DNA from 2 places in the Klebsiella ornithinolytica genome. Region 2 is predicted to be linked to the other one. Evidence: predicted binding sites of a transcription regulator. Region 2 holds the regulator's gene; the other holds the start of a gene.
What was found. The regulator Fur, encoded in region 2, represses iron uptake genes when iron is present. The targets are predictions, from matches to a motif close to ATAATAATGAGAACNACTATCAA.
Positions count from the first base shown of each region.

Region 1: a site for Fur is predicted at 14,605-14,627, ahead of efeU (iron uptake transporter permease EfeU). Genes of this name have one in related genera too.

Region 1 is NZ_CP130153.1:3,538,632-3,554,871, forward strand. Features, by position in the region: gene Q1L34_RS16960 (TorD/DmsD family molecular chaperone) at 1-197, opposite strand, end outside; gene Q1L34_RS16965 (phosphatase) at 220-957, opposite strand; gene ghrA (glyoxylate/hydroxypyruvate reductase GhrA) at 1,041-1,979, opposite strand; tRNA gene Q1L34_RS16975 (tRNA-Ser) at 2,252-2,339, shown strand; gene Q1L34_RS16980 (LysR family transcriptional regulator) at 2,718-3,623, opposite strand; gene Q1L34_RS16985 (pirin family protein) at 3,738-4,598, shown strand; tRNA gene Q1L34_RS16990 (tRNA-Ser) at 4,833-4,920, shown strand; gene Q1L34_RS16995 (TonB-dependent receptor family protein) at 5,326-7,473, opposite strand; gene Q1L34_RS17000 (hypothetical protein) at 7,668-7,838, shown strand; gene Q1L34_RS17005 (TroA family protein) at 7,845-8,333, shown strand; gene Q1L34_RS17010 (MFS transporter) at 8,647-9,888, shown strand; gene phoH (phosphate starvation-inducible protein PhoH) at 9,949-10,737, opposite strand; gene efeB (iron uptake transporter deferrochelatase/peroxidase subunit) at 11,246-12,529, opposite strand; gene efeO (iron uptake system protein EfeO) at 12,534-13,661, opposite strand; gene efeU (iron uptake transporter permease EfeU) at 13,709-14,548, opposite strand; gene Q1L34_RS17035 (NupC/NupG family nucleoside CNT transporter) at 14,822-16,006, shown strand; gene Q1L34_RS17040 (DUF3574 domain-containing protein) at 16,039-16,240, opposite strand, start outside.
Region 2 is NZ_CP130153.1:3,936,697-3,952,936, reverse strand. Features, by position in the region: gene chiP (chitoporin ChiP) at 1-1,066, shown strand, start outside; gene Q1L34_RS18885 (ChiQ/YbfN family lipoprotein) at 1,114-1,446, shown strand; gene Q1L34_RS18880 (hypothetical protein) at 1,501-1,716, shown strand; gene fur (ferric iron uptake transcriptional regulator) at 1,779-2,231, opposite strand; gene fldA (flavodoxin FldA) at 2,524-3,054, opposite strand; gene ybfE (LexA regulated protein) at 3,204-3,497, opposite strand; gene ybfF (esterase) at 3,631-4,404, opposite strand; gene seqA (replication initiation negative regulator SeqA) at 4,588-5,136, shown strand; gene pgm (phosphoglucomutase (alpha-D-glucose-1,6-bisphosphate-dependent)) at 5,169-6,809, shown strand; gene kdpE (two-component system response regulator KdpE) at 6,986-7,663, opposite strand; gene kdpD (two-component system sensor histidine kinase KdpD) at 7,790-10,477, opposite strand; gene kdpC (potassium-transporting ATPase subunit KdpC) at 10,479-11,054, opposite strand; gene kdpB (potassium-transporting ATPase subunit KdpB) at 11,065-13,113, opposite strand; gene kdpA (potassium-transporting ATPase subunit KdpA) at 13,134-14,813, opposite strand; gene kdpF (K(+)-transporting ATPase subunit F) at 14,813-14,902, opposite strand; gene Q1L34_RS18815 (DUF2517 family protein) at 15,211-15,417, shown strand; gene phrB (deoxyribodipyrimidine photo-lyase) at 15,606-16,240, shown strand, end outside.

The sequences.
Region 1 (16,240 bases), 400 kb from region 2:
GCATTGTAATCGGCGGCCAGCGGTTGCACGTCGCAGCTTTTTTGCAGACGTTCCAGCAGCTCATCCTGCTCCAGCGGCCAGCTCGCCGCCAGCTTCCCTTCACGGATCAGGGTAAACAGCGGCACCAGCAGCGGATCCTGCGGCTGACGGTAGTACAAAGAACCCAGCACGCGGCAGAGGATTGAAAACTCGTTCATTCAATTTTTCCAGTTATTCATATTAAAGATCGGCAAATTCAGGGATCGCCGGCATCCCGCGAGACTCAAGGAAATTCAACAGCCGACGCGGGGACACGTTAAGGATCCGCTCTTCGGGGAAGTTCACATCATCGAGGATCTTACGACACTCTTTGAACTCGCCGAGCGTAAATGCGGTATGCGAATCCGATCCCAGCGCGACCCAACCTCCGGCATCGCGCACGGCGGCGGCAACCGCCCGGCAGTTATCTTCGCTGCCCACACGCGACGAGACGAAGGATGAGTTGTTGATTTCCAGCGCCACCTGGTATTTTGCCGCCGCGGCGGCTATCGCCGGAATATCGACGGGGTATTTCGGATTACCCGGATGGCTAATAATATGTACCGCGCCGCTCGCCATAGTGGCGATCATCGCTTCAGTATGGGTGGCTTTATCCTGCGGCGGGAAAACCGGCTCATGGAAGCCCGCAATGAACAGGTCCAGCGAGGTCAGCATCGGCCCGGTGCAGTCAATTTCGCCGAGGGTGTTTTTTATGTTGGCTTCAATACCCCGTAAAATGCCGACGCCGTCGACCATCCGCGGCCAGATGCGCATATTGACGAAATGCCAGTAGTGCGGAGCATCGGCCATATCCGGACCATGATCGGTTATGGCAAAAAGTTTGATCCCCTTACGCTTTGCTTCAGCAATATAATCGTGCAGGGTACTGTAGGCGTGGGTACTGGCGACGGTATGCATGTGCAGGTCAACAGGATACATCACAATCTCCTTCTCTGTTTGTGGCAAGAATAGCAGGAATCAGGACGCATGATTAGCAAAACCCCGCTACAGCGGGGTTTCTCTTAGTATCCGCGCTGACGATCGACCTGCCCGTTCACCGCCTCCCCACGCTCCAGGCGGCCAATGGTGCTGGCAATATAGGTGATCGCTTCCAGCGGACGGGTGACTGCGGCGACATGTGGCGTCATCGCCACCCGAGGATGCGCCCACAGCGGACTTTCCGCCGGTAATGGCTCGCGGCTAAAGACATCCAGCATCGCGCCTTTAAGCTTACCGCTATTCAGTGCCGCCAGCAGATCCGCTTCGACCACGTGAACGCCACGTGCCAGATTGAGAACATAGCTGTTATCCGGAAGCTGCGCCAACAGTCGCTGATTAATAATGCCGACGGTTTCCGCCGTGTTTGGCAGCAGGTTGATCAGTACCCGCGTCGCGCCGAGGAAGTCGCCCAGCTCCTCCTGACCGGCAAAGCTTTGCACCTGAGGCCAGGATTTACGACTACGGCTCCAGCTCCGCAGCGGAAATCCCCATACCTGAAGCGCTTCCGCCACTTTCGAACCAAGCACGCCCGCGCCCATTATCCCGATAGTGAACTCTTCGCGACGATAATCCTCCAGCGGCTGCCAGCGGGCCTGCTGTTTTAATGCCTGGTAGTCGTCGAAGCGACGGAACCAGTGCAGCACCTGGCTCACCGCATACTCTTGCATCTGCTGACCCATTCCGGTGTCTTCGAGGCGAAAGAGTGGAATCGACATCGGCAGCATTTCCGGGTGTTCACGGAGTTTACTCAGAATTGAATCGACGCCAGCGCCGAGGGCAAAAACGGCTTTTAAGTCCCGTCCCTGAAGCATTTCCACCGGCGGATGCCAGACCAACGCATAGTCCGCATGCTGAGTATCGCCGGATTTCCATTCGCGTACGCGCGCGCCCGGCAGCTGTTTTTCCAGCTCAGCAACCCAGTAAGCGGTATCAAATGTCGGGTGATAAAAGATTATGTCCATCATGGCTCCTGATCGCGGGCGCTGGTTGCAGGTTGACCCTGGCGCCGTATTTTACTTATTGTTTTCTATTGGATTGCCAGCATAGCAAATTTCATTTTTCTATCGAATAAAAAGAGGGTGGCGACAAAAAAATCGATTGTCGCGCATTTAAAAAGCAAGTTGCGCGAAGTTTGTCTAAACGCGCTGTTTTTTGAAAAAGTTGATTGACGAGAGATACGTATTTCCCTAAATTAGCGCCCGTTGCCCACCCAGTGTGAGCAGCAAAACAATATGGTGAGGTGTCCGAGTGGCTGAAGGAGCACGCCTGGAAAGTGTGTATACGGCAACGTATCGGGGGTTCGAATCCCCCCCTCACCGCCATATTTAAAGAAGAGCTCGTACGCAAGTACGGGCTTTTTTTTCGCCTGTGGCACCGCCCGGGGGGATGAGAAACCCCGATCGGGGGTCGACAGCTGGCGCAGCCAGCTGGACAGACCGCGAGCCTGCGAGCGGGCTGCCCGCACAAAAATGCCGGGAGCATTTTTGAACAACGCCTGCGTTGGCCCCGAAGGGGCGAGGCCCAGGGACGGGCCGAGTAACGGTGAGCGAAGCGAATCAATCCTCCCCTCACCGCCATCTTTAAAGAAGAGCTCGTACGCAGGTACGGGCTTTTTTTTCGCCTGTGGCACCGCCCGGGGGGGATGAGAAGCCCCGACCGGGTGTCGACATGCGTGCTTTGCCCGGGATACAGCCCCCTTATCAATCCTCTTCCATCCGCTGGTATTCTTCGCTCAGAAAGTCTACCAGTGCTCTCACCGACGGCAGCAGACCGCGACGAGAGGCAAAAACCGCATGAATGACTTCCCGCTGTGGTTGCCACGCATCCAGTACCACCTCCAGGGTCCCGGCAGCCAGCTGATCGCGCACCATTAAGAGAGGAAGCTGAACCACCCCAACGCCGGCTATCGCCGCTTCACGCAATGCCAGCATGTCCGTCGTGACCATCCGCGGCGTGAAATAGACTTCCGCCCTTGCCCCCTCCGGCCCGCTCAGTTGCCACTTATGCTGATGCTTTCCGGCATCGAGACTCAGTCCCGGCCACGTACTCAGCTGCGATGGCGCCTGTGGCCGCCCCATTCGCGCAATACAAGCCGGGCTGGCGACCAGACGCTGTCCGCGGTCGGCCAGTACCCGCATCACCAGATCGCTATCGTCAAACGGACGCGGGCGCACGCGGATCGCAACGTCAATCCCTTCGCCAACAACGTCCACCCGCCGATTGGTAGCCTCCAGCTGCACATTGACGCCCGGGTAACGTAGCATAAACCGCGCCAGCATCGGCCCGACATGGGCATGCAATAAGGTCACCGGGCAGGTGAGTTTAACGCTGCCGCGCGGCTCCGAACGCAGCGTTTCCACCGCCTGCTGCGCCGCCTCGGCCTCTATCAGCATCGCTTTGCAGTGCTGGTAGAAGGTCTGCCCCACTTCGGTGACCACGAACTGCCGGGTCGTGCGATGAATCAGCCGCACACCAAGCCGCTCTTCCAGCTGCGCGATCCGACGGCTTAATTTTGATTTCGGTTGATCGAGCGCCCTGCCCGCCGCGGCGAATCCTTCATGATCGACGACCTGGACAAACCAGGCTAAGTCATTGAGATCGAGCATCCTTCCTCCATTGTTCCATTTTCAGAACAGTATAGGCCAGTTTTGCTATCTACCTGTTTATTGGCCGCAGATCTAATCTTATAGTCATCAGAAATCGCGACACAGGAGAGCACCATGAAACAGATTACAGGCGTCTACACCGCACCGGCCCAACATTGGGTCGGGGATGGCTTCCCGGTTCGCTCACTGTTCTCTTACCAGACTCATGGCGAACCGTTAAGCCCCTTCCTGCTGCTGGACTACGCCGGTCCTCACCACTTCCCGGCGGGAAGCGGCAGACGTGGGGTTGGCGAACATCCGCATCGCGGATTTGAAACCGTCACCATCGTCTATTCCGGTGAAGTTGAACACCGTGACTCGACGGGTAAAGGTGGGGTCATTGGCCCGGGCGATGTGCAGTGGATGACCGCCGGCGCCGGCATTCTGCATGAAGAGTTCCATTCGGCGGAGTTTACCCGCACCGGCGGCGAACTGAAGATGATCCAGCTGTGGGTCAACCTGCCGGCGAAAGACAAAATGACTCATCCGGGCTATCAGAGCATCACCGCGGATGTCATCCCCGATGTCGCCCTGGCGGACGGCGCGGGAAATATCCGGGTTATCGCCGGCAGCTATGACCAGGTGACTGGACCTGCGCACACTTTCTCGCCACTGAACGTCTGGGATATGCAGCTGAATCAGGGCCATGACATCACGCTCCGTCAGCCTGATGGCTGGAGCAGTGCGCTAGTGGTCCTTGAAGGTGAGATTACGGTCAACGGTGCAGAGCAGGCACGTGAAGGGCAACTGGTGGTGTTTAGTCAGCAGGGAGAAGCAATTCATCTTCATGCAACGGCGAATGCCAAAGTGCTGCTGCTGGCCGGTGAACCGTTGCGGGAGCCCATTGTGGGTTACGGTCCGTTTGTGATGAATACCAGGCAGCAGATCGCAGAAGCCGTGCGCGATTTTAACGGCGGACGCTTTGGCCAAATCTGACATCAGTGCCTTCCCGGCCTGCCAGCGTGGCGCGAAAGCAGCGCACGAGGCTGGTGAAGCCTCGCAAACAGCTTGATTCTCTGCGTTAAAATCGCTGCCCCGTCGGTTTTCAGCGGGGCAGTGTTCATTGCTTGACCGAACGGTAAAGAAAGAATAAATACTGCTTGACCGTTTTAGTGCAACTCCCTATAGTAGCGCCCCGTTGCCCACCCAAGGTGAGCAGCAAAACAATATGGTGAGGTGTCCGAGTGGCTGAAGGAGCACGCCTGGAAAGTGTGTATACGGCAACGTATCGGGGGTTCGAATCCCCCCCTCACCGCCATATTTAAAGAAGAGCTCGTACGCAGGTACGGGCTTTTTTTTCGCCTGTGGCACCGCCCGGGGGGATGAGAAACCCCGACCGGGGGTCGACAGCTGGCGCAGCCAGCTGGACAGACCGCGAGCCTGCGAGCGGGCTGCCCGCACAAAAATGCCGGGAGCATTTTTGAACAACGCCTGCGTTGGCCCCGAAGGGGCGAGGCCCAGGGACGGGCCGAGTAACGGTGAGCGAAGCGAATCAATCCCCCCTCACCGCCATATTTAAAGAAGAGCTCGTACGCAGGTACGGGCTTTTTTTTCGCATATTGCACCCAGCCGGAGGTATGGCCTTATCGCTCCTCCGCCAACCCCCCCGCTCTCTGACCTGACCGCTTCGCGGTGCATCCCTGCCCCGCGAAGCGTCACACGTTTAGAACGCCAGCGACGCCTGAACAAAGAAGGTTCGCGGCTCGCCGACATATTTGCCGTAGTTATTATCCGTTGAACGCGTGTAGTAGCGCTGATCGAAAAGGTTTTTAACCCCGGCGCCCAGTTTCAGATTTGACCACGACGGCCCCGTGTCATATTCGCCGCGCATATTCCACACCATATAGCCGGCAATATTACCGTACTGACCATCATCGCTCTCTTGGGTGATATAGCCATTCCCGGCAGCAGAAGATCCCGGAGAATGCTGGCGGGATTGCGAATAGCCATCGACGTTCCACACCCAGTTGCCCGTCGCGTAGCGGGAACCTACCGTCAGCACCTGGCGGGAATAGAAGGGCAGATCTTTACCCGAAAACTCGCCGCTGACGGATACGGCGCGGGTATAGGTATAGGTGGAATAGAGGCTGACCCCATCCAGGCTGTGCGTCAGTTCGCTGAGATCGTAGTTCAGAGCCAGCTCGACGCCTTGATGTTTGGTGGCGCCCAGCGTGGTCCAGCCGATGGTGTTGTTGATGTACTGCAGCTGATTATCAAAATCAATGTAGAAAGCCGTCAGCTCCGCTTTGAGTAAGGAGTCGTCATAGCGGGTACCGACTTCATAGGTGCGCGCCTTTTCCGGCTGCAGGCCCGGAGCCGGCTGGCCGTGATTCCCTCCGCGGGTGAGCTGGAAATACTGCAAGCTGCCGAAAGAGGTATTGGCATTAGCAAATAGCTTCCAGCTATCGGACAGGTGATACATCACGTTGATCGATGGCAGCGGTTCACTGTACGATTTTTCACGCGCAATATCGGCAAAAGCGTCATTCACATGCGTGCGGATGCTTTCATAACGCAGCCCCGGGGTAATCGTCCAGTTACCAACGTTGACGGCATCATCAATATAAAACGCGTTAGCTTCCGTACCGCCGGAGGTATGCTGATAATAGTTTTCTTTAGAATTCGGGGCAGAGGTCGTGGTCGTCGGATCGTACCAGTTGGACCGATATCCTTTTTCATCCGATGTCTCGTTCAGATAGCGATAGCCAAGGGTGACTTCATGGGCCATATCCCAGAAGCGGAACAGATGCGAATAGGTTGGTTCGATGGCCCAGGTGGTGTAGTGGCGAGGGGCGGCAGCCAGACGACTCTGCCCTTCCAGAGCCCCGGAGCCGTTGGTCTGAATATCGCTGGTGCGGAAACTTTTGGTGAAATAGGTCAGCACTTCAAACTGGCTATCCTCTTCCTGATGGCGATATTTGAAAGACATATCCTGGCGGCGTCCGGCAAACTGATCGAACGGGCGCACTGACTGGAAGGGATTTTGCTGGTACTGCTCTTTCGTCAGGCCGCCGGGCATACCCGCGGAGGCGTTATAATAATGGAAGTTACCAGTCAGTTCGTCCTGCGGAGTGAAACGATAACGCGTTTTCAGCATAAAATCGTCAATATCGGTATTGTCATTATTTTCCCGGTATCCCTGCCCGTGCAGGCCCGAGTACAGCAGCTCCGCCCCCAGACCGTTCTCCGCCGTGCCGCCAACGGAAGCGCTGGTCAGCGTTTTTAATCCGCCGTGTGAGGCCCCTTCCGTTTGCGCGCTCACCGCACCGCCGAACGTTTCCGGAATATCCTTCGAGACAAAGTTGATCACTCCGCCGACGTTCTGCGGCCCGTAACGAACGGCGCTGCCGCCGCGGATGACGTCAATGGACTGAATGTTCCCCATTGACAGCGGAGCCATTGACAGCTGAGGCTGGCCGTAAGGCGCGACAGAAAGCGGTACGCCGTCCATCATGATGGTTGAGCGAGGCGAAAGGCGCGATGTCAGGCCGCGCACGCCGACGTTCAGTGACACATCGCTCCCGCCGGTGCCGTTATTCTCCTGAACCTGAACCCCGGGAATACCGCGCAGCGCTTCTGAAATCGTCTCGCCGCCTTTTTCCTTAACCTGCTGCTCCGTCACGATGGTCCTTGCGCCGGGATGATCGAGCACTACCGTGCTGTAATCCGGCGAATCAAGCCAGTTGCCCACGACCGTCAGGGTATCCGTACGATCGGTTGATGAAGAGTTATCATTTTTATCAGCAGCCCAGGCCGGGAACGCTAAAACAATAGCGCTAGCAAGCAGCGAGAGCCGGAAGTGACCAGACATGAGAAGATCCCCTGTAAAATAAATATATTAATTATCAATTATTTGTATTGCGAATGATTTGAATTATGAGAAACGAAATGATAATAGTTAGCAATACATAGCAATGTAAACTTTTTTTTGAACGGAAGGTTGTTTTACGCTCCAGCCAAACTGGCCGGGTTGTCTCACGGCTGCGGACAGACGGATTGGATAAAATGAGGCAGAAACTTTTCTGGCGGCTGGTATTAGGCTGGCTACTTTTACTGTCGGCAGCAAATTTACAGGCATCCCCCGTCACGGCGACGGATATTGTCGGAAGAGAAGTGACCCTCCAGCAACCGGCAAAAAGAGTCATCCTGGCGGATGCCAGGGCCATTCAGGCATGACAGATTGTGCATCCGGATAATCCTTTTGCGCAGCTGATTGCCCGGGATAATCCCCTCAAAACCAAAGCGCCGGACCTTGACTCGCTTTATCTTGCAAAGTCCCCCCAGCTAAAACAGCTGCCGATGCTTGACAATGCATATCTCACTGATTTCAGCGTCGAGCGCGCCGTTCAGATGCAGCCGGATCTGAACGTCTTCGATTTTGGCGTATGGGGAAAACTGAAAGAGAGCCGCGTGCTGGATCTGCTTGCGGCGATCGGTATTCCCGTCGTCTTTATCGACTTTCGCCTACGCCCTCTTACCAACAGCGTCACCAGCAAAAGGCTGCTGGGGAAAGTGCTGGGCGGCGCCGAAGCGTGGGCGCGTTTCTATGAAGAGCGGCTCAACCTGATACGCCAGCGCACCGCCGGATTAAATGACAAAGAAAAGCCGCTTAATAAATGGTTAAGCGAAATGTCAGGGCACAAACTCCGCTACAAGAAAGATTGTCTATAGACGAAGCAAAACTCCCACATACAGGCATACGTCCTTCTCCCGGAATCGGCATAAATACCTCCCCGACTGGCCGCCCCGCAGGCAGAATCCGACGTTCGTCGTTTTTTGTCGTCAACACATTACGTTACCACTCTTTCCCCATGAAGCATGACAGACAATGTTTTAAATAAAACCCTGGTCATTTATTCCGTTATAAATATTAAAAACATACAGTTAATGTCATCATAACAGCCCACAATGCCCCTCAACCGAGTAGATCGCATCCGCCGACAAATTTATACTTAGCGCACATTTTTATTCCAAAGGTCTGGACATGACGTTCTCTTCTCCACTTAACAAACGCGGCGTAACGCCGGCGAAAGCCATGGTCGCGGCGATCAGCGGCTACGCAATGGATGGCTTTGACCTGCTGATCCTCGGTTTCATGCTGCCGGCAATCAGCGTTTCGCTGGCGCTTACCACTTCTCAGGCCGGTTCCCTCGTTACCTGGACGCTGATTGGCGCGGTACTGGGCGGGATTTTTTTCGGCCATCTCAGCGACCGTCTGGGCCGCATTCGCGTCCTGACCTTCACGATCCTGATGTTCTCGGTCTTTACCGGTCTCTGTGCGGTTGCCCAGGGCTATTGGGATCTGCTGGCCTATCGCACCCTTGCGGGTATGGGGCTCGGCGGCGAATTCGGTATCGGCATGGCGCTGATTGCCGAAGTCTGGCCGGCCCATAAGCGCAACCGCGCCTCGGCGTGGGTTGGTATCGGCTGGCAGCTTGGCGTGCTGCTGGCCGCCTTTATCACCCCTCTCCTGCTGGATATCATCGGCTGGCGCGGGATGTTTCTGGTTGGCCTTCTGCCGGCGCTGGTCTCATTTGCCATCCGCCGCGGGATGGGAGAACCGGAGGCGTTTACCAAAGATAGCCGTGTCGCGCAGGAAATATCGTTCACCGCGCGCCTCAGGATGCTGTTTGCCGACCGCGCCACCTCGAAGGCCAGTATCGGCATCCTCATCCTCTGCTCGGTACAGAATTTTGGCTACTATGGCCTGATGATCTGGATGCCCAGCTATCTCTCCTCCAGTTTTGGCTTTTCGCTCACCAAATCAGGGCTGTGGACGGCGGTCACCGTCGTGGGGATGACCTTCGGCATCTGGCTGTTCGGCGTGCTGGCAGACCGTTTCGCGCGCTGGAAGATCTTTCTGATTTACCAGGTGGGGGCCGTCGTGATGGTCATCGTCTACGCCCAGCTGCGGGACCCGACCCTGATGCTGTTTACCGGAGCGGTAATGGGGATGTTTGTCAACGGCATGATTGGCGGCTATGGCGCGCTGATCTCTGATACCTACCCGCTACAGGTCCGCGCCACCGCGCAGAACGTGCTGTTTAACCTCGGGCGCGGCGTGGGCGGCTTTGGACCGCTGGTGATTGGCCTGTTCGTCAGCCACTGGTCGTTTACCGCGGCGATCACCCTGCTGGCCCTGCTCTATCTGCTGGATATTTTCGCCACCCTGTTCCTGCTGCCAAAAACCCAGGGCAGCGAAGATGCGCTGGGCGCGATCGGCTAACGCCCTGCGCTCCAGATAACAAAGCCCGGGTTTCCCCGGGCTTTGCACACAAGATAGCGATCAGTAGTAGGCTTTCAACGTTCGCTGGCAAAGCATCGAACGGACGCAATCATCGGCGGTAAAACGCACAACGCCGATCATGTCGTCTTCCGCAAAACGCGCCAGCGCATCGACCAGCCCGGACTTCACGCCAGAGGGTAAATCACACTGGGTAATGTCGCCGTTCACGATGACCGTCACGTTTTCCCCGAGGCGGGTTAAAAACATTTTCATTTGCGCAGCGGTCACGTTCTGAGCCTCGTCCAGAATCACAACCGCATTTTCAAATGTACGTCCGCGCATATAGGCGAACGGCGCGATTTCCACCTTGCCAATTTCCGGTCGCAGGCAGTATTGCATAAAGGAAGCGCCCAGCCTTCTCACCAGTACGTCGTACACCGGTCGGAAATAGGGAGCAAACTTCTCGGCGATATCTCCCGGTAAGAAGCCGAGATCTTCATCGGCCTGCAGAACGGGACGGGTAACAATAATCCTGTCCACATCTTTGTGAATCAGGGCTTCAGCGGCTTTTGCTGCGCTAATCCAGGTTTTACCGCACCCGGCTTCGCCCGTGGCAAAAATCAGCTGTTTATTGTCGATGGCATTCAAATAATGCGCCTGAGCGTCATTGCGCGCTTCAATTGGGGAAGTATCACGGCTGTCCCGCGCCATGCCAATTGCTTCTACGCCACTCATTTGCACAAGCGATGTGACCGATTCTTCTTCGCGTTGCTTATGGCTGCGCGAATCCTGTCTCAGCACACGTTTGGCCTCACGACGAGCTTTGGTCACTGCTTTTTGTCTTCCCATGGATAGCACCTTGCGTTGTTGGTTTACATCACACGCGTCAATATCGACGCGATTATGCGCACGAACGATTGAGGTTTGGCTTCCTTGTAAGCCATTGCTTGCCTGTCGAATTGACAACGGGTCACGGCTACGCGCACCGCGTACCCGGTCTGGGTTTAGGTTATTGGTGGTGACTGGAGAAAAATTCGAGGTGTGGGAATCGCGGCCGGAAGTGTGGCCCCCGTGCTGAGGAGTACGGTAAGAAGATTTACATTTTCCGTTACAGCAATCGGGCATTCGCGATCTCCATAGTGAAACGACATCACTGCCGGGAACTACCGCGTCTGTAATAAGTACATCAAAAATAATTCTTAATGCAACTTATTTTTTACATGCGGACAACAAATAATTCTCATCGCAGCTCAGGAGAGTTTCCGACAAATAGATTACAGAAAAATAACACAAGGCAGGAAATACAAAAAAAGAATGGAAAAACAGCAGAAACGCCCTGCCCTTGCGGGCAGGTACGTCAGGCTTCGAGCAGAGATTGCGCCAGGTAGTGCTGGCTGTCGATAACGCCCGGTAACACAAAGAAGTAGCCGCCGCCGATAGGTTTGACGTACTCCTCCAGCGCTTCGCCGTTAAGGCGTTTTTGCACCGTCAGGAATCCCTTCTCCAGATCATGCTGATAGCAGACAAACAGCAGTCCCATATCCAGCTGCCCGGAGTTGGTCACCCCCAGCGAATAACTGTAGCCGCGACGCATCATCAGACTGGACTGCGTCTGCGGTGTGCGCGGGTTCGCCAGACGAATGTGGCTATCCAGCGCGATAATATCGCCATCAGGATCCCGACTGTAATCCGGCACGTCATGCTCATGCTGCATACCCAGCGGCGCGCCGCTGTGCTTATCGCGCCCAAAAATGGTCTGCTGCTCTTTCAGCGGGGTGCGATCCCAGAACTCCACATGGAACTGGATGATACGCGCCGCCTGATAGCTGCCGCCGGTTGCCCACGCAGGCTCGCCTTGATCGGAGGTCACCCATACCACTTCATCCATCAGCGCCTTATCGGTACTGACCGGGTTCGCGGTGCCGTCTTTAAAGCCCAGCAGGTTAACCGGCGTCTCTTTGCCTTTACTCCGCGCGGCGCTATCGGAAATAAACCCTTCGCGCTTCCAGCGGACGCTGAGCAGGTCCGGCGTATGTTTAATCACATCGCGCAGCGCATGGATAACCGTATCCTGAGTATTGGCACAGATTTGCAACAGCAGATCGCCATGACAGAGCGCCGCATCCAGCGAATCGTTGGGGAAGCGGGTCATTTTTTGCAGCTTTTTCGGCGCCTTATCCGCTAATCCATAGCGCTCATCAAACAGCGAATGGCCAACCGAAACGGTGACGGTCAGGTTATCCGGGGAGATCCACGCGCCGAGGATCCCCGAATCCATTGGCGGCAGACGCGGATTTGGCGTGTCCGGCGCCGGCCCCCCTTTGGTCAGAAAGGCAATGCGCTGAGTCAGCAGGCGAAACAGGCGCTCCAGGTCAGCTTTATCGCTGGCCAGCACATCAAAGGCCACCAGCATCATCGATGCCTGCTGCGGCGTCAGCACGCCGGCCTGGTGCTGCCCGTAAAAAGGCTGCGCTTCGGCACGCGCGTCCGGCGACAGCACGCCCGGAGAGCTGTTGCCCTTCGCCGCGTGTGCCACCGGACAGCCGCCGGTGATAACCAGCGCGCCGCCAAGCGCGCCGATCCCTTTTAATAATCGACGACGTGAAGGTTCATTCACATCAAGTTGCTTCTGTTCTGCCATCGACTTAGTCCAGCCCAAGGATCCCGCGCAACTGAGCCAGATCTTCCGCCAGCGTGGTGATCGGCCCTTTTAACGCATTACGATCCGCATCCGTCAGCTTGTCATACGTTTCGAAGCCGTCTTTAGTGCGGTATTTGCTGAGGATAGCGTCAACTTTCTTGAAGTTAGCGTCAACTTTCGCCAGCAGCGCGCTGTTCTCTTTTTGCAGCTGCGGGCGCAGCAGGTCAACGATCTTCTGCGCGCCGTCGATGTTCGCCTGGAAGTCCCACAGATCGGTGTGGCTGTAGCGATCTTCTTCACCGCTGATTTTGCTGGCCGCGACTTCTTCAATCAGGCCCGCCGCGCCGCCCACCACTTTCGACGGCGGGAACGCCAGTTCGCTGATGCGTTTTTGCAGTTCAAGCACATCGCTGTTCAGCTGATCGGCATACTTTTCCATCCCCTTGACGCTGTTGTCGCCAAACAGGGCTTTTTCCAGACGGTGGAAGCCGGTGAATTTCGGATCTTCGGCTTTTTTCTCGTAATCGTCTTCACGAGCATCAATACTGCCGTCCAGATCGGAGAACAGCTCCGCGATCGGTTCAATGCGCTCGTAGTGCTGACGCGTCGGAGCATACAGCGCTTTCGCTTTTTCAATATCTCCCGCCTTCACCGCGTCGGTGAACGCTTTCGTGCCGCTAACCAGCTGTGCGGTTTCCGCCGTAACGTAGGCTTTATAGGCGGTAATCGCCTCGCCAAGACTCAGCAGCGCATCGGCTTTCGCCGCATCTTTGGTGGCGGCACCGGTCACAATCAGCTTGCCTTTCGGGTTGGTCAGCAGCCCGCAGGTCATATCGTATTCGCCCGGCTGCAGGTTCGCCGTCAGCTTTTGCGTAAAGCCTGGCGCAATGTTCTCGCGCTCTTCAACGACCATCACGCCTTTGAGAATCTCCCACTCCAGCGCTTTCTGACTGTGGTTTTGAATAATGAACTGCGTTTTCCCCGCTTTCACGGTGACGTTCATCGGCTCACACTGTTTGTCGTTAACGGTGACTTTTACCTGCGGGATATCCGCAGCCTGAGCGTAGAAGGCAGAGCTGAACAACGCTGCGACGGCAAGCTGCAGCGCATTACGGCGAAAATGAATCATCATGATCATCCCTTTCGGTAAGTATGTTGTAACCATAATCCTGCGGCGCCCTACTTAAGCGGAGCGGTGCGCGAGGTTGCTGTATTGCTACGCGGCGGCAGCGCAAACAGCACCAGCGCCGGAATCAAATAGATAAAGTAGACCGCCACTTCACTGACGGTAGGCGCCTCCTGGTAACCGAAGATCCCTTCGAGCAGCGTGCCGAAAAGCGTGTGGGTCGACAGCACGCCGCTCAGGTCAAACGCCACGTCCTGGAAGTGGTTCCACAGACCGGCTTCATGGAAGGCGCGAATGGCCCCGGCCGCCAGCCCGGCCGCCACCAGCAGAATGAACAGACTGGTCCATTTGAAGAACACGCCGAGGTTGAGGCGGATCCCGCCCCAGTAAAGCAGAAAGCCGAGGACAATCGCGGTAGCCAGCCCCAGCATCGCCCCGAGCGGCGGCCAAATCCCCACATCCTGCTGGAAGGCCGCCAGCAGGAAGAACACCGACTCCAGCCCTTCCCGCGCGACGGCGAAAAAGACCATCATGATCAGCGCCCAGCCATGATGATTACCGCGCTGCAGCGCATTATCCACCGCCTGTTCCAGCTGCTGTTTCACGTTGCGCGAGACTTTGCGCATCCAGAAGACCATCCAGGTCAGGATGCATACCGCTACCAGTGCCACGATGCCTTCGAACAGCTCCTGTTCCCGCTGGGGAAACTCGCCGGTCGTTTCGTTAATGAAGATCCCCAGGCCCAGGCACAGCGCCGCCGCCAGGATAACGCCAATCCACATGACGCCAATCAAGCTGCCGCGCTGGGTGCGTTTGAGATAGCTGGCAATCAGGCTGACAATCAGCGCCGCCTCCAGCCCTTCGCGTAACATAATGAGAAATGGAACGAACATGCCGACACCCTTCAATGTGAATCGCAGTCAGTGGATGCAAAGATAAGTAAATATTTCTGATAGTGATTATCATTACAATAATCAGAAACACAAGTGAAATGTAGAGAGTTTGGTATCGATTTGTAAATTAATCGCTTTAAAATAATTACTTAGGGGATTATCTGTCTTCATCGCGGTCAGGCAGCCGGCGCGGCGGTTTTTTCGCTACAGATATTTACCAGGCTGACCGGCTGTGGCTAAATAGCGGCCTTATTGACCTGCGAAAAGAACAACATGACACAATTCTTGCACTTCCTGCTGGCGCTGGCGGTTATTCTCGGCCTTGCCTGGCTTGCCAGCTATGACCGACAAAAAATCCGTGTTCGTTATATTATCCAGTTAATTATCATTGAAATTGCGCTGGCATTCTTTTTTCTGCATGCCGAAAGCGGTCTGTGGATAGTTAAAAATATCTCAAGCTTTTTCACTTCGTTGCTCGGTTTTGCTGCCGAAGGCACCAACTTTGTATTTGGCGGTATGAGCGAAAAAGGAATGGCGTTTATTTTCCTTGGCGTGCTGTGCCCGATTGTCTTTATTTCGGCGCTGATCGGTATTCTTCAGCACTGGCGCATTCTGCCTGTTTTCATCCGTGTGATTGGCACCCTGCTCTCCAAAGTCAACGGCATGGGTAAACTGGAATCCTTCAACGCCGTCAGCTCGCTGATTCTCGGCCAGTCGGAGAACTTTATCGCCTATAAGGGCGTGCTCGGCGACCTCTCCTCACGCCGGCTGTTCACCATGGCGGCCACCGCGATGTCAACGGTATCGCTCTCCATCGTCGGCGCCTATATGAGCATGCTCGATGCAAAATATGTGGTCGCGGCGCTGATCCTTAATATGTTCAGCACCTTTATTGTACTGTCGATTATTAACCCGACGCGTCCGGGTAGCGAAGAAGAGATTAAGCTGGAGAAGCTCCACGAATCACAAAGCTTCTTCGAAATGCTCGGGGAATATATTCTTGCCGGCTTTAAAGTGGCGATGATTATTCTGGCGATGCTGATTGGTTTTATTGCCCTGATCAGCGCCATTAATGCCCTGTTTGCCACGCTATTTGGCCTGAGTTTCCAACAAATTCTCGGCTACGTTTTTTATCCGCTGGCCTGGCTGATTGGTATTCCGCTCAGCGATGCGTTGAGCGCCGGAAGTATTATGGCAACCAAGCTGGTGGCGAATGAGTTCGTGGCGATGATTGAGCTGCAAAAAATTGCCGCCGGCATGACCCCGCGTGGACTGGGTATCCTCTCGGTCTTCCTGGTCTCTTTCGCGAACTTTGCCTCCATCGGCATTATTGCCGGAGCCATTAAAGGACTGAACGAACAGCAGGGGAATATCGTCTCCCGCTTCGGCCTGCGTCTGGTCTACGGCGCCACGCTGGTCAGTCTGCTTTCCGCCAGCTTCGCCGGCCTGGTGCTGTAACAGACAGGGCGGGGAATTTCCCCGCCCTGTTTTCAGAAGTGAACGCAGACCGGCTGGTCAACGCGCATCACCGACTCCTGGGCAAAGCGCGATTTATAGAGGTGACGTAACGCCTCAATCCCCTCTTCGCTGCCACCGTCTTTACCATGAATCAGCATCAGCGCTTTGCTCTGCTCGCGGGCCACGCTGCCGTCATTCCCCAGCCACTGCCCCCGGGCGTCAAACACCGTTAAC
Region 2 (16,240 bases):
CTCCTCAAAGAATAAAGCCTACGACGAAGATTACTCTGGCGATAAGAGCGGAATCAGCCTGTATAAAGCTGCGGCGAAATTTAAATATGGCCCGGTGTGGGCTCGCGGCGGTTATATCCAGCCAACCGGGCAAACGCTGCTGGCTCCGCACTGGAGCTTTATGCCGGGTACTTACCAGGGGGCTGAAGCCGGCGCCAACTTTGATTACGGTGATGCCGGCGCGCTGAGTTTCTCCTATATGTGGACGAACGAATACAAAGCGCCATGGCACATCGAGATGGATAATTTCTACCAGAACGACAAGAAAACCAAAGTCGATTATCTGCACTCCCTGGGCGCCAAATACGATTTTAAAAATGACCTCGTGCTGGAAGCGGCGTTTGGCCAGGCTGAAGGCTATATCGACCAGTATTTTGCCAAGGCCAGCTACAAATTTGATATCGCGGGTACGCCGTTAAACACCAGCTACCAGTTCTATGGCACGCGCGACAAAGTCAGTAACGGCGGCACGAACGATATCTACGACGGGACTGCCTGGCTGCAGGCGCTGACCTTTGGCTACAAGGTTGCTGATGTCCTCGACCTGCGTCTGGAAGGCACCTGGGTGAAAGCTGAAGGCCAGCAGGGCTACTTCCTGCAGCGTATGACCCCGACCTATGCCTCTTCCAACGGTCGTCTTGATGTATGGTGGGATAACCGTTCTGACTTCAACGCCAACGGTGAAAAAGCGGTGTTCTTCGGCGCGATGTATGACATGAAAAACTGGAATATGCCGGGCTGGGCGTTTGGCGCCTCTTACGTCTACGCATGGGATGCCAAACCGGGCAGAATGTCCACGCCGGACGCCTATTACAATCCGGACAAACGGCTGGAAGAGTCCGCGTATAGCCTCGATGCCATGTACACCGTACAGGACGGCCGGGCAAAAGGAACGCTGTTTAAACTGCACTTTACCCAATACGACAACCACTCCGACATCCCGAGCTGGAGCGGTGGCTATGGCAATATCTTCCAGGATGAGCGTGACGTGAAGTTCATGGTTATTGCTCCGTTCACTATTTTCTGATGCCGCGGCGGCAGGCGTAAACCTGCCGCAAACCTGAGAGGTCAATTATGAAGAAGCTATTGCTCATCGCGGTTATGGCATCGGGCCTGGTAGCCTGTACGCAGTCCCCCGCGCCAAAAGAAGATACGAAACTAAAAGATGCTTACAGCGCCTGTATCAATACGGCGGAAGGGAATCCGGATAAGGTTCAGGCCTGCCAGAGCGTTCTCGACGTGCTGAAAGAAGATAAACAGCATCAGGCGTTTGCCAGCCAGGAAAGCGTGCGCGTTCTGGATTACCAACAGTGTATTCAGGCGACCCGTACCGGCAATGACCAGGCGGTGAAAGCGCGTTGCGATCGTATCTGGAAAGAGATTCGCAGCAACAACACCAGGCCCTGATCGCGGGCGCCAGCTCCTGTCAGTAAAAACGCCTGATGTTAACCATCAGGCGTTTTGCATGGCGCGCAATCCTGTGGCGATGTTCAGGCACTGATTGCCGTGGCTGCCCGGGGCTACGCATTCCCCACCAATCTTGATACCGACCCACCATTAGGTGGAATGGTACCGAAAACCCAACAGGCTCTGGTACGAGAAGCGCTGGCAAACCGCTGGGATGAGGAACCGTTTACCCGTGCTTTCGACGAGCATACCGCGCGCAGAAAAGGGTAGGCGTTTGCACATAAAAAAAGCCAACCGTCAGGTTGGCTTTTTGTGGTCCACGCGGTGGGAAATTACTTTTCCAGCGCGTCGTGTGCATGTTCATCTTCGCGGCAGTCGCCTTCCGCACAGTGACCGTAAAGGTACAGACTGTGGTTGGTCAGACGGATGCCGTGGCGGTGGGCGATTTCACGCTGACGCGCTTCGATAGACTCATCGCTGAATTCGATCACTTTGCCACAATCGAGACAAATAAGATGATCGTGATGGTGCTGCTGGGTCAGTTCGAAAACAGATTTACCGCCTTCGAAGTTGTGGCGAGTCACAATGCCAGCATCATCAAACTGGTTCAGCACGCGATAAACGGTAGCGAGACCAATCTCTTCACCCATGTCGATCAGGCGCTTGTATAAATCTTCCGCACTGACGTGATGGTTATCCGGTTCCTGCAGGACTTCCAGGATTTTTAATCGTGGAAGTGTGACTTTCAGGCCAGCCTTCTTTAATGCGGTATTGTTGTCAGTCATGCGGAATCTGTCCTGTTGCTAAACGATCTACTTCCATCAGCGGAAGTAATACAGAGAATCACCCGATGCAATGCGTCTCATTATAGAACTGCCATCGTTAAATGAAAACTGCAAGTATCGGGCCTTGTATGCTGTCAAAAACGAGGTCCCAGCTACAAACTACGTCACCTGACCTCGTTAAATCAGAGGACATTGTACAGATATGTGATTAAAAGTTAAAAACTTGTAGCTATTAGTTTGATTGCTTCTATCTATTAATGCGGCGAAACTTAACGGTAACGCCGCACAATCATCAGGCGTTTTTGATTTCTTCGAGGTGCAGCTCTTCAGAGACCTGCTTAACCCACTGAGTCACGCGTTCGTTGGTCAGTTCCGGCTGGCGGTCTTCATCGATAGCCAGGCCGACGAAGTGATCGTCATCCGCCAGGCCTTTAGAGGCTTCAAAATGATAGCCCGCGGTCGGCCAGTGGCCAACGATGGTGGCGCCGCGCGGTTCAATGATGTCGCGGATGGTGCCCAGCGCGTCACAGAAGTATTCCGCGTAGTCTTCCTGATCGCCGCAGCCAAACAGCGCAACCAGTTTACCGTTAAAGTCGACCTCTTCCAGCGTCGGGAAAAAGTCATCCCAGTCGCACTGAGCTTCACCGTAGTACCAGGTCGGAATGCCGAGCAGCAGGATGTCGTAGGCTTCCAGATCTTCTTTGCTGCTCTTGGCAATGTCGTGAACATCAGCAACATCTTTACCAAGCTGCTTCTGAATCATTTTTGCAATATTCTCGGTGTTGCCCGTGTCGCTGCCAAAAAAGATGCCGATGATTGCCATGAGTAAAATAACCTCTTGAAACTTAATGATGTGGTAGTGGCGTAATGCCCGCAGATAACGGCAATCATAGCAGAACAGGGGAGGGCGCGGAAACAGCAATCACGCCCGACTGCACACTCTGCTACATGAAAGTGTTTTTTTGAGGATTTTCAGGCTTTATCCCGGCTGTGCAGGGTTGCCAGCTGGTTCATCAGCATCTCTTCGATCAAATCGCTGCGGTTCATATTGCGAGCTTCCGCCAGCTCGTTGAGCGCATCAACCGCTTCAGCGTTGAGTTTTAACTCCACACGCTTCAGGCCGCGAACTTTGTCGCGTTTGAGCTGATTGCGTTTATTTATGCGCAGTTGTTCATCGCGCGAAAGCGGATTGGTCTTTGGTCTACCCGGGCGACGCTCGGTTGCGAACAAATCTAATGTCGTACGGTCCGTTTGTTCTTTTGCCATGATTCAGAGTGACTTCGGGGAAACAAGTTGCCGGGCTATAGCCGACACAGATAGCGCGCCATAATACATCAGGCGAACCGCTGCGCCAACGACCGCGGGCATTCTGCAGCGCGGTCGGGCAGTTTTTAGCCAGTTAAGCCTGCAAAGCGGTCAGATAGCGACGAATGGCGCGCAGGACGGCTTCCGGTTTCTCCGCATGCACCCAGTGGCCGGCGCCGGCGATGACGTGCGCTCGCGCCTGTGGGAACTGGGCGAGCAGGGTATCGCGATACTCATCGGTGACGTACGGCGAGTTGCCTCCCGGGATGAACAGGGTCGGATGAGGCCAGGCAGGAACCGTTTGCCAGCCCACGATGTGCGGATATTGATCCCATAATACCGGTACGTTGAAGCGCCACTGGCCATCAACGAAGGATTTCAGCAGAAACTGAATCACGCCTTCTTCCTGCAGATGTTGGCGCATCACCGTGGCCGCCTGCTGACGGGACGCGGCGCCGGCGTCGGTGACGGCATTGATGGCGTTGAAAATTTCATCATGACGGCGCACGTGGTAGTCCACCGGGGCAATATCAATGGCGACCAGGCCAGCGATGCGCTCCGGCGCCAGTGCGGTAAGCGCCATGACCGCTTTCCCCCCCATCGAATGACCAATAAAGATGGCTTTCTCTATCTGCCGATCGTCAAGAGTATCGATCAGATCCTGCGCCATCGCCGCGTAGGTCATCTCCGGCGAACGGGGGGAAAGACCGTGGTTGCGCATATCAACCTGCAAAATATCGTAGTCGTTCACCAGGTCGCGGGCGAGGATGCCCAGGTTGTCGAGACTACCAAACAGACCGTGAACCAGGACAACAGGGGAATTATTGTGCGGATTTTGTGCAGATTGCGTGCGGCTATTTAATTTCATGGCAAAGTTCTTTTTTTCGCTTCGTCGGGTTAGGGTATTATGTTGGACATTCTGCCATCCGGCTGCAAGACCCAGAGCTATCTGAGTTTTACCGCCATCCTGGTTTGACGCTATCCGCGGTCAGGATTTGTCCTTATAATCCTGACAACTTGTATTCAGAATAAGATATCGCACTGGATTAAGATGAAAACAATTGAAGTTGATGATGATCTCTATCGCTATATTGCCAGCCACACCCAGCATATTGGCGAGAGTGCATCCGACATTTTACGGCGCATGCTGAAATTTTCCGCCGTTTCCCAGACTGCCGCACCGGTCGTAAAAGCTGCGCCGGCGCCGGCTGCGACGCCTGCCGTCGAAGCGAAGCCCGTGAATCCGGCGAAAGATAAAGTCCGCGCGATGCGCGAGCTGCTGTTATCTGATGAATACGCCGAACAAAAACGCGCGGTAAACCGCTTCATGCTGGTCCTGACCACGCTGTACTCCTTAGATAACAAAGCGTTTGCTGAGGCCACCGAGTCTCTGCACGGGCGCACCCGCGTGTACTTTGCCGAAGATTCGCGGATCCTGCTAAAAAGCGGTAACCAGACCAAACCGAAACAGGTTCCTGGTACTCCGTGGTGGGTTATCACCAATACCAATACCGGTCGTAAGTGCAGCATGATCGAACACATCATGCAGTCGATGCAGTTCCCAGCGGAATTAATTGAGAAGGTCTGCGGCACGATCTAGTTTTATTCACCTTGCATCAGAAGGATCAGGCAATGGCAATCGATAAGCGTGCGGGTCAGCCTGCACAACAGAGTGATTTGATTAACGTCGCTCAGCTGACCGCGCAGTACTACGTACTGAAGCCGGAAGCGGGCAACGCGGAGCATGCGGTGAAGTTTGGCACCTCTGGCCATCGTGGCAGTGCAGGGCGCCATAACTTCAATGAGCAGCATATTCTGGCGATCGCTCAGGCGATTGCGGAAGACCGCGCGAAGAACGGGATTACCGGTCCCTGCTACGTGGGTAAAGATACCCACGCGCTCTCCGAACCGGCCTTTATTTCCGTACTGGAAGTGCTGGCGGCCAACGGCGTTGATGTTATCGTGCAGGAAAACAACGGTTTCACCCCGACGCCGGCCATTTCCAATGCCATCCTGGTGCACAACAAAAAAGGTGGTCCGCTGGCGGACGGCATCGTGATTACGCCGTCTCATAACCCGCCGGAAGATGGCGGTATTAAGTACAACCCGCCGAACGGCGGCCCGGCTGATACCAACGTCACCAAAGTGGTAGAGAATCGCGCTAACGAACTGCTGGCCTCGGGTCTGCAGGGCGTCAAGCGCATCTCCCTCGATGCGGCACTGGCATCCGGTCATGTTATAGAGCAGGATCTGGTGCAACCGTTTATCGAAGGGCTGGCGGATATCGTCGACATGGCGGCGATTCAGAAAGCCGGCCTGAAGCTCGGGGTCGATCCGTTGGGTGGTTCCGGTATCGAATACTGGAAACGTATTGCCGAGTACTACAAACTCGACCTGACTATCGTCAACGATCACGTCGATCAAACCTTCCGCTTTATGCACCTCGATAAAGACGGCGCCATTCGCATGGACTGCTCTTCTGAGTGTGCGATGGCAGGGCTGCTGGCGCTGCGCGATAAGTTCGATCTGGCTTTTGCTAACGATCCGGATTATGACCGTCACGGCATCGTCACGCCGGCGGGTCTGATGAACCCGAACCACTATCTGGCGGTGGCGATTAACTACCTGTTCCAGCATCGTCCGCAGTGGGGCCAGGATGTCGCCGTTGGTAAGACGCTGGTCTCCTCCGCGATGATCGATCGCGTGGTTAACGACCTGGGCCGCAAGCTGGTGGAAGTGCCGGTGGGCTTTAAATGGTTTGTTGACGGTCTGTTCGATGGCAGCTTCGGTTTTGGCGGCGAAGAGAGCGCGGGCGCATCGTTCCTGCGTTTTGACGGAACCCCGTGGTCGACCGACAAAGACGGTATCATCATGTGCCTGCTGGCGGCGGAAATCACCGCCGTCACCGGTAAAAACCCGCAGGAGCACTACGACGAACTGGCTGCCCGCTTTGGCGCGCCGAGCTATAACCGTCTGCAGGCTTCGGCTACTTCCGCACAGAAAGCGGCGCTGTCTAAGCTGTCGCCGGAAATGGTCAGCGCCAGCCAGTTGGCCGGCGATCCGATCACCGCACGTCTGACCGCCGCGCCGGGCAACGGCGCATCGATTGGTGGCCTGAAAGTGATGACCGACAACGGCTGGTTCGCCGCGCGTCCGTCAGGTACGGAAGATGCTTACAAGATCTACTGCGAGAGCTTCCTGGGTGAAGAACATCGTAAGCAGATCGAGAAAGAAGCGGTGGAAATCGTCAGCGAAGTGCTGAAAAACGCCTGAGTCAGGTGAAACGAACAGGCATTCTCAGAGGAGCGTCGTCCCGGTAAGGCGCGGTTGTTCCTGTTGAGTGGCACAGAAGGGTTCCATGGTCATCATGGGACCCTTTTTTATTGCCCCCACTCATCGGTTCGCTGTTTTTAATCGGTGGTGCCCGCATGATGACGACAGGCGTCGCGCTATGGCATAAACCGATAGCCGATCCCCGTTTCGGTCAGTAAATGCTGCGGGCGCGCCGGGTCAACTTCCAGCTTTTGCCGCAGATGCCCCATATAAATGCGTAAATAATGGCTGTGTTCCACCGCATTTGGCCCCCACACCTGATTGAGCAGCTGGCGCTGGGTGAGGACCTTGCCGGGATTATTTAACAGCACTGCCAGCAGACGGAATTCAATCGGCGTCAGGTGGAGCTCTTCGTCACCGCGGACGATGCGGCGGGCGGGAATATCGACTTCAATATCGGCGAAGCGCACCAGCGGCTCGTCGGCTTGCGCGCCGGCATGTCGGCGCATCGCAACTCTCAATCTCGCCTGCAGTTCGCCAATGCCAAAGGGCTTACTAAGATAGTCATCGGCGCCGGCGTCAAGCGCGGCAATTTTATCGTGCTCCTCGGTGCGAGCCGACAGCACGATAATTGGCATCTGACTCCACTGGCGCACGTCGCGAATAAATTCATTACCGTCGCCGTCGGGTAGCCCAAGATCGAGGATGACTAAATCAGGTTTGCGGGTTGCAGCTTCAATAAGACCCCGCTGCAGGGTATCGGCTTCAAATACGCGCATACCGTCGGCTTCCAGCGCGGTGCGCAGAAAGCGACGGATTGCATGTTCATCTTCAATAATCAGTACGTTTATCACCCGTTCTTCCCGTTCAGACAGATAGGACCCTCTCCTTCAGAAACGCCTCCCGGGCTACTCGCGCGCAAGACCGGTAGCCCGGGCAGGCGCACAGCAGCGCCGCGCGGGCATCTGGCCGGGGCAGCGTTACGCCGCTCCGCTCCATTCATCCAGCCCCGGGGCCGTTTCCCTGGGGAGTGTAACACGGAAGCAGGCACCGCCCTCTGGCCGCGTATAGGCGCCGATCGTACCGCCGTGCACTTCAACGATCGCCCGACAGATGGCCAGACCCAGCCCGACGCCAGGGATCGCCGACTCTTTATGTCCGCGGGCGAACTTATCAAAGATAGCCTGTTCCTGGCCCGTTGGGATCCCGGGGCCATTATCCCACACCTCTAAGCGCAGCTGCTGCTCATCAGCCTGCGCCGCAATGCCGATCTGCGCTTTCGAGCCGGCATATTTCAGCGCATTCTCCAGCAGATTAATCAGCACTCGTTCAAACAGCGGGCCGTCGACGTGAACCAGCAGCAGCGGATCGGGTAGCGCCAGCTGAATATGCTGCCCGCCGAGCCCCGGTTCCAGCATCCGCAGGGCGCTGCCGATCACCTCTTCGAGCGTCAGCCACTCTTTATGTAAGTTAAATCCGCCGGACTGAATGCGCGCCATATCCAGCAGATTATTGACCAGCCGGGTCGTATTCAGCACGTGTTGACGAATCTCATTTGCCTGCGGAGCATGTTTCGAGCCTTCGCTGGCGAGGTCGAGCGTCAGAATTTCCGCCTGTCCGAAGAGAACGGTCAACGGCGTACGCAAATCATGGGAGAGTGCCGCCAGCAGCGAGTTGCGCAGGCTTTCCCGCTCACTGTTAAATCGGGCCTGCTCTTCGCTGGCGGTGAGGGTCAGCCGTTCCAGCGCGCTGGCGACCAGTAGCGTAAAGGTTTCCAGCAGGCGCTGCTGTTCAGGAATCATCAGCTGACGCAGGTTTTCGGGTTCCACCACCAGCAGTCCCCAGGTCCGGGCGGCGCTTTTCAGCGGTAAGATTTGATAGGGAACGCCGGGCAGCGTATCGGTGCCGGCGCCGGCGGGCTGGCCCTTATCGAAGCTCCAGCGGGCGATGGCATCGTCCCATGAGGTCAGCCCCGGCTGGTGGGTGAGCGGGTGCAGTTTGCCGCTACTGTCGGGGAGCAGCAGCTGCCCGCGGGCCTGGAAGGTGGAGGCGATAAAGCGCTCGCTGGTCGCGGCAATGTCATCCTCGCTGCGTCCGACCGCCAGCGCTTTTGACATCTCATACAGATGGCGGGTGCGCTGCTCACGATAACGCGCCACGCGGGCCTGATAGCGGACGCCGGCAGTAAGATTCCCGATCAGCAGACCGACGGTCAGCATGACGCCAAAGGTCAGCAGGTATTGTACGTCGGAAACCGCCAGCGTACCGCGCGGCGACACAAAGAACAGGTCGAAGCTGACCACGTTGATAACCGTCGCCAGCACCGACGGCCAGCGGCCGTATAGCAGCGCAATAATCACCACGCCAAGCAGATAGAGCATGACCAGGTTGGCCGCTTCAAAGGCCACCAGCCACTGCATCGCCACCAGCGTAATGATCGCGCAGAGCGCCAGCGCCACGAAGCAGCCCTGGATTTGCACGCGCCACTTCTCCATAGCGGTACGGCTATCGCTGGCCCGCGTGGGTAGAGGGGCGCTTTTCTCATCAAGGGCGATGACCACCAGATCGAGGTCGGGCGCGTCGCGCGCCAGGCGATCGGCGAATCCGCTGCGGTTCCACCAGCGGCGTTTTCCCTGACGGCCAATCACGATTTTGCCCAGATTATGCTCGCGGGCGTAGTGCAGTACGGCTTTCTCTTCGGACGGGTTGGAGAGCGTGGCGGTTTCCGCCCCTAACTCCTGCGCGAGCCGCAGGGCGGCGAGAATGGCCCGCCGCCTGGCTTCCGGCAGACGGTGCAGGGAAGGGGTTTCGACATAAACCGCATGCCAGATACTGCCAAATCGTGCGGCCAGTCGCGCGGCGGCGCGTACCAGTTTTTCACTGCCGGTATTATGGCCGATGCACAGCAGAAGGGTGTCGCGGGTATGCCAGACTTTTTCCTGCCCCTGACGGTCGCGCCAGGCGCGCATCTGTTCATCGACCCGATCGGCGGTCCGGCGCAAAGCCAGTTCACGCAGGGCAATCAGATTTCCCTTGCGGAAAAAGTTTTCGATAGCCCGCTCCGCCTGGCCGCCGATATAGACCTTGCCTTCATTCAGGCGCTGACGGAGATCGTCAGGAGGCAGGTCGACCAGCACAACATCGTCGGCGGCGTCAAAAAAGGGGTCGGGGACGGTTTCGCGCACCTGAACGCCGGTAATGCCGCTGACGACATCGTTCAGGCTTTCGAGGTGCTGGACGTTTACGGTGGTAAACACGTCGATACCGGCATCGAGAAGCTCTTCGACATCCTGCCAGCGTTTGGGGTGGCGCGAGCCTGGCGCATTGCTGTGCGCCAGTTCATCAACCAGGATCAGCGCCGGCCGGCGCGCCAGCGCGGCATCGAGATCGAATTCGTGGACGTAGCGTCCACGATGAGAGAGGCGGCGCTGGGGGAGGGTGCTGAGCCCTTCCAGCATCGCCGCGGTCTCTTTCCGACCGTGGGTTTCCGCCACGCCGATCAGAATATCCAGCCCCTGGGCGCGCAGCCGCTGCGCTTCCGCCAACATTGCCCAGGTTTTACCGACGCCCGCACAGGCGCCAAAGAACACTTTTAGCTTGCCGCGATGCGGCTCGCTGGTATGTTGCAGCAGGCGGTCCGGGTCCGGGCGCAGCGGCTCGTCACTCATTTTACTTATCCTTCAGGGCATCCAGCGCCATATTCAGTTGCACTATATTTACCACAGGCTGTCCGAGAAAACTGGCCAGCGGCGTTTGCGTCGCCTCATTCACCAGGCGGGTGACTTGCTCAATACTCAGATTGCGGGCCTTCGCGACGCGAGGGACCTGCCAGAGCGCGGCCGTCGGCGTGAGGTTATTATCCAGCCCGCTTGCCGATGTCGTCACCAGCTCTACCGGAACGCGCGGGTCAGCGTCCGGGTTGGCGAGACGTAGCGCCTGCACGCGTTCGCTGACGGCCTTATCCAGCGCCGGGTTGCTGGCGGCCAGATTACTGCCGCCGGAGGCGAGGGGATTGTACGGCGTTTCAGCGGTCGCCGAAGGGCGTCCCTGGAAATAACCCGCCGCGGTAAAATTCTGGCCAATCAGGTTGGAGCCGCGGACTTCGCCGGCGATGCGGATCAGTGAGCCGTTTGCCTGCTGCGGGAACCACCACTGCCCAAGCGCCGTCGTCAGCAGCGGATAGACGCCACCGGTGAGGAGCGTTAACAGAATAAATAGCACAAGTGCCGGTCGAATGAATGACATGGTATTTTCCTCACAGCAGCCCGGTCAGGGTCAGTAACAGATCGATAGCTTTAATACCGATAAACGGCACCAGCAGCCCACCCAGGCCATAGACCCACAGATTACGGCGCAGCATGGCCGAAGCCGACAGCGGGCGATAGCTCACGCCCTTCAGCGCCAGCGGGATCAGGAAGACGATAATCAGCGCGTTAAAGATAACCGCACTCAGAATCGCCGAGGCAGGCGAATGCAGGTGCATGACGTTGAGCATGGCCAGCTGCGGGTAAACGGCGGCAAAGGCGGCCGGAATAATGGCAAAGTACTTCGCCACGTCGTTGGCAATACTGAAGGTGGTCAACGACCCGCGGGTCATCAGCATCTGCTTACCGATGTGCACCACTTCGATCAGTTTGGTCGGGTTGGAGTCGAGGTCCACCATGTTGCCCGCCTCTTTTGCCGCCTGGGTACCGGAGTTCATCGCCACCGCGACATCGGCCTGAGCCAGCGCCGGGGCATCATTAGTACCGTCGCCGGTCATCGCCACCAGACGACCTTCGGACTGGTACTGACGGATCAGCGCCAGTTTGGCTTCCGGCGTCGCTTCGGCAAGGAAATCATCGACCCCCGCTTCAGCGGCAATCGCCGCTGCGGTGAGGCGGTTATCGCCGGTAATCATGACCGTTTTAATGCCCATCTTGCGCAGTTGAGCAAAGCGCTCCTTAATTCCGCCTTTAACGATATCTTTCAGCGAAATAACGCCCAGCACGTGTTTGCCTTCCGCGACCACCAGCGGTGTCGCCCCCTGGCGGGCAACATCTTCCACCTGTTTGTCGACGTCCGCCGGGAAGTGGCCGCCGTTGGCCTCGACATGGCGACGAATGGCGTCGACGGAGCCTTTGCGGATCATCCGCCGATCGATATTAATCCCGCTCATGCGCGTCTGGGCGGTGAAGGGGACGAAGGTCGCTTGCAGCGACTGCAGATCCCGCTCGCGCAGGTTAAAGCGCTGTTTTGCCAGTATCACGATGCTGCGACCTTCCGGCGTTTCATCGGCCAGAGATGAGAGCTGGGCGGCGTCGGCAAGGGTTTTTTCTTCTACGCCTTCCGCAGGTAAAAACGCGGAGGCCTGGCGGTTACCGAGGGTAATCGTCCCGGTTTTATCCAGCAGTAAGACGTCAACATCGCCGGCGGCTTCTACCGCGCGTCCGCTGGTGGCGATGACGTTGGCGCCCAGCATACGGCTCATTCCGGCGACGCCGATCGCCGAGAGCAGTCCGCCGATCGTGGTCGGAATCAGGCATACCAGCAGCGCCACCAGCACCGTCACGCTGACCGCATTGCCGCTCCAGGCGGAGAACGGCCAGATGGTGGCGGTGGCCAGCAGGAACACCAGCGTGAGGGCGATCAGCAGGATCGTCAGCGCAATTTCATTCGGCGTTTTGCGGCGCTGAGCGCCTTCGACCATGGCGATCATCCGATCAAGGAACGTTTCACCGGGGTTCACGCTACAGCGGATCACCAGCCAGTCAGAAAGAATGCGCGTCCCGCCGGTGACCGATGCAAAGTCGCCGCCGGATTCGCGGATCACCGGAGCGGATTCACCGGTGATGGCGCTTTCGTCCACCGAGGCGCCGCCTTCAATGACCTCCCCGTCGCAGGGAATAATATCGCCTGCTTCCACCAGCACCACATCGCCTTTGCGTAAGTCATCGGCCGGAATATGGTCGACAGGCGCGTCATGCTGCGGTGCGCGCAGCTTGCGAGCAAAAGCGGTTTTTTTCACCCCTTTCAGACTGTTGGCCTGCGCTTTGCTGCGGCCTTCAGCCATCGCTTCGGCGAAGTTGGCGAACAGTACGGTAAACCACAGCCAGATACTCACGGCGGCGGTAAAAGCGGCGCTGCCGGCGAGATGCCCGCTGGCCATCGCCACGGCCAGCAGTGTGGTTATCAGGCTACCCGTCCAGACGATGAACATCACCGGGTTGCGCCACTGCACCGTCGGGCTCAGTTTTTTCACTGCATCCAGCAGCGCCTGGCGCACCAGCGTCGGCTCGAGCAGGGCTAATTGTTTGCGACTCATAACAGGGTGCTCCGAATCACTTAAAGTAAGGAGAAGTGTTCCGCCAACGGGCCGAGCGCCAGGGCAGGAATAAAGGTCAGGGCGCCAACCAGCAGCACGGTACCGATCAGCAGACCGATAAACAGCACATCGTGGGTGGCAAGGGTGCCGGAACTGGTCGGCTGGATCTTTTTACTCACCAGAGAACCGGCGATAGCCATCACCGGCACGATGACCGCGAAACGACCGAACAGCATGCAAAACGCCAGCAGCAGGTTCCAGAATGGCGTTGCTGCGCCGAGGCCGGCGAAGGCGCTGCCGTTGTTATTGGCGGCGGAGGTGACGGCATACAGCACTTCGCTAAAGCCGTGCGGTCCCGGGTTAAACATCCCCGCGCGTCCGGCCTCGGTCATCATCGCCAGCGCGGTACCCAGCAGGACCAGAGTGGGCGTCACGAGGATGGCCAGGGCGATCATTTTCATTTCGCGCACATCGATCTTCTTGCCGAGATATTCCGGCGTCCGGCCGATCATCAGCCCGGCGATAAAGACCGCCAGCATGACGAACAGCAGCATGCCGTACAGCCCCGATCCCACGCCACCGAAGACCACTTCGCCGATCTGCATCAGCCACATCGGTACCATGCCGCCCAGCGCAGTGAAGGAGTCGTGCATGGCGTTGACCGCGCCGCAGGAGGCGGCGGTGGTGACAACCGCGAACAGGCTGCTGGCGAGAATGCCAAAGCGACTCTCTTTGCCTTCCATATTCAGGCTGCTGTCCGACCCCAGCTGCAGCAGGTGAGGGTTACCGTGGGTTTCTGCCCACATCACCACCGCGACGCAGACGATAAAGATCAGCGTCATGGCCCATAAAATCGCGTGTCCCTGGCGGCGATCGCCGACGACGTCGCCAAAGGCAAAGCACAGCGCGGCCGGGATCAAAAAGATCGCCAGCATTTGCACTATGTTGCTCAGCGCCGTCGGGTTTTCAAACGGGTGCGATGAGTTGGCGTTAAAGAACCCGCCGCCGTTAGTACCCAGCATTTTGATCGCTTCCTGCGAAGCGACCGGCCCCATTGGCAGCGACTGATGCACGCCTTCCAGCGTGGTGAAGGCCTGATACGGCAGAAAGTTTTGCGGCACGCCCTGCTGAATAAAGAACACGGCGATCAGCAGTGAAATCGGCAGCAGCAGCCATAGGGTAATGCGGGTGAGATCGACCCAGGCGTTGCCAAGGGTGCTGACCTGCTGACGCGACCAGGCGCGGGTGAAGGCAAAAATCACCGCGATGCCGGTTGCCGCCGACAGGAAGTTTTGCACCGTCAGACCAGCCATCTGGCTGAGGTAGCTCAGGGTACTTTCTCCGGCATAGGCCTGCCAGTTGGTGTTGCTGACGAAACTCACCGCCGTATTCAGCGCCAGATCCCATGAGAGGCCGGGAAGATGCTGAGGGTTGAGCGGCAGTGCGCCCTGAGACATCAGCAGGGCGAACAGCCCCACCAGCCCTACGCCATTAAACAGCAGAATGGCGAGCAGATACTGGCACCAGTTCATCTCCTGGGGACGAATCCCCGAGAGCCGCCAAATGCCGCGCTCAATGCCGGCAAGCACCGGCAGCGGGGTATCGTTGATCATTCTGGCCAGCAACGTCCCCGTCGGGCGAGCCAGCACCATCAGCAGCAGAAGAAAACTGGCGATAAGTAAAAATCCTTGTGCGGCCATCAGAATGCCTCCGCATTTATCAGGGCATAGACCAAATAGGCCAGCAACAGGAATACCAGCGCCACGCCAGCAATTACGCCTGCACTCACAATCCACCTCCGGGTGTTTTTACGATTTACCCGGAGGATAGAAATTCTGGTGCAAAGATTTTGCAAAAATCAGAACCGGCGGTGTAAAAAAAATATAAAAATCAGCAAAACCACAAATTAACCAATGATTAGTATTAATTTAACTTTTTTGTAACTCAATTACCGGATGAATGTAAATAAAGACGAAACGAGCTGTTTTTAGTGGTCGGATGAGTAGTAAAATTACATACAAAGCGGTATTATTTTAGCCAGAGATACATTGACACTTTACCGGCGTCGCTTGCCGGCCTGACTAAGGGAGAGAAATTATGGCGTTGTATAAAACTTATCCTGCTCACGTTGTCTTTTTACGTCGTGCTTTCGCCGTCGTGGCTGGCGTAGCAGCACTTCCGGTGATGCTGTTCTGGAAAGACCGGGCCCGCTATTACAGCTGGCTGCACCGCGTATGGGCAAAAACCAGCGAACAGCCGGTGTGGATGGCGCAGGCTGAAAAAGCCGCCGCTGACTTTTACTGATCGCGCCTCCCAGACTGCATAACCGCCGGTTCTCCGGCGGTTTTTTTTTGCCCGGTCAGACGACCTCTGCTTGCGCCTGCGTGCCTCCTGCAACACTCTATATCTGAATTTCCTGATGCTTCCCTCGCGGGCTACGTACCCGGCCGGGAGGTATCGAATCCATGAATGTTACTGATTGCAGGAGTTTTATGGCCACTCATCTGGTTTGGTTTCGCGCTGACCTACGTATCCATGACAACCTGGCGCTTGCCGCCGCCTGTCGCGATCCGCATGCCCGCGTGCTGGCGCTGTTTATCGCCACGCCGGGCCAGTGGCATCAGCACGGTATGGCGCCGCGGCAGGCGGCATTTATCGTCCGCCATCTGCGTAGCCTGCAGTCAGCTCTTGCCGAGCGAGGAATTGCGTTGCAGGTGGCGGAGGCGGAGGATTTTTCGGCCAGCGTCCAGCTGCTGGCTGACTATTGCGCGCAGCAGCAGGTCAGCCACCTGTTTTATAACTACCAGTACGAAATCAACGAGCGTCAGCGCGATGCGGCGGTGGAAAAGCGGCTGAGCGGCGTGGTATGTCACGGGTTTGACGATGCGCTTTTACTGTCCCCAGGCAGCGTGCTGACCGGGAATCACGAAATGTATAAGGTGTTTACGCCCTTTAAAAATGCCTTTCTCCGTCGACTGCGCGAGGCGCTGCCGGAGTGCGTGGCCGCACCGACGGTACGTGGTCACGGCCCCCTGACGCCAGCGCCGCTGCCGGAGATCCGCTATCCGCAGGAGGCTTTTGATCCCCACCTTTTTGCCGACGATGAGAAAACGGCTATCGCCCGACT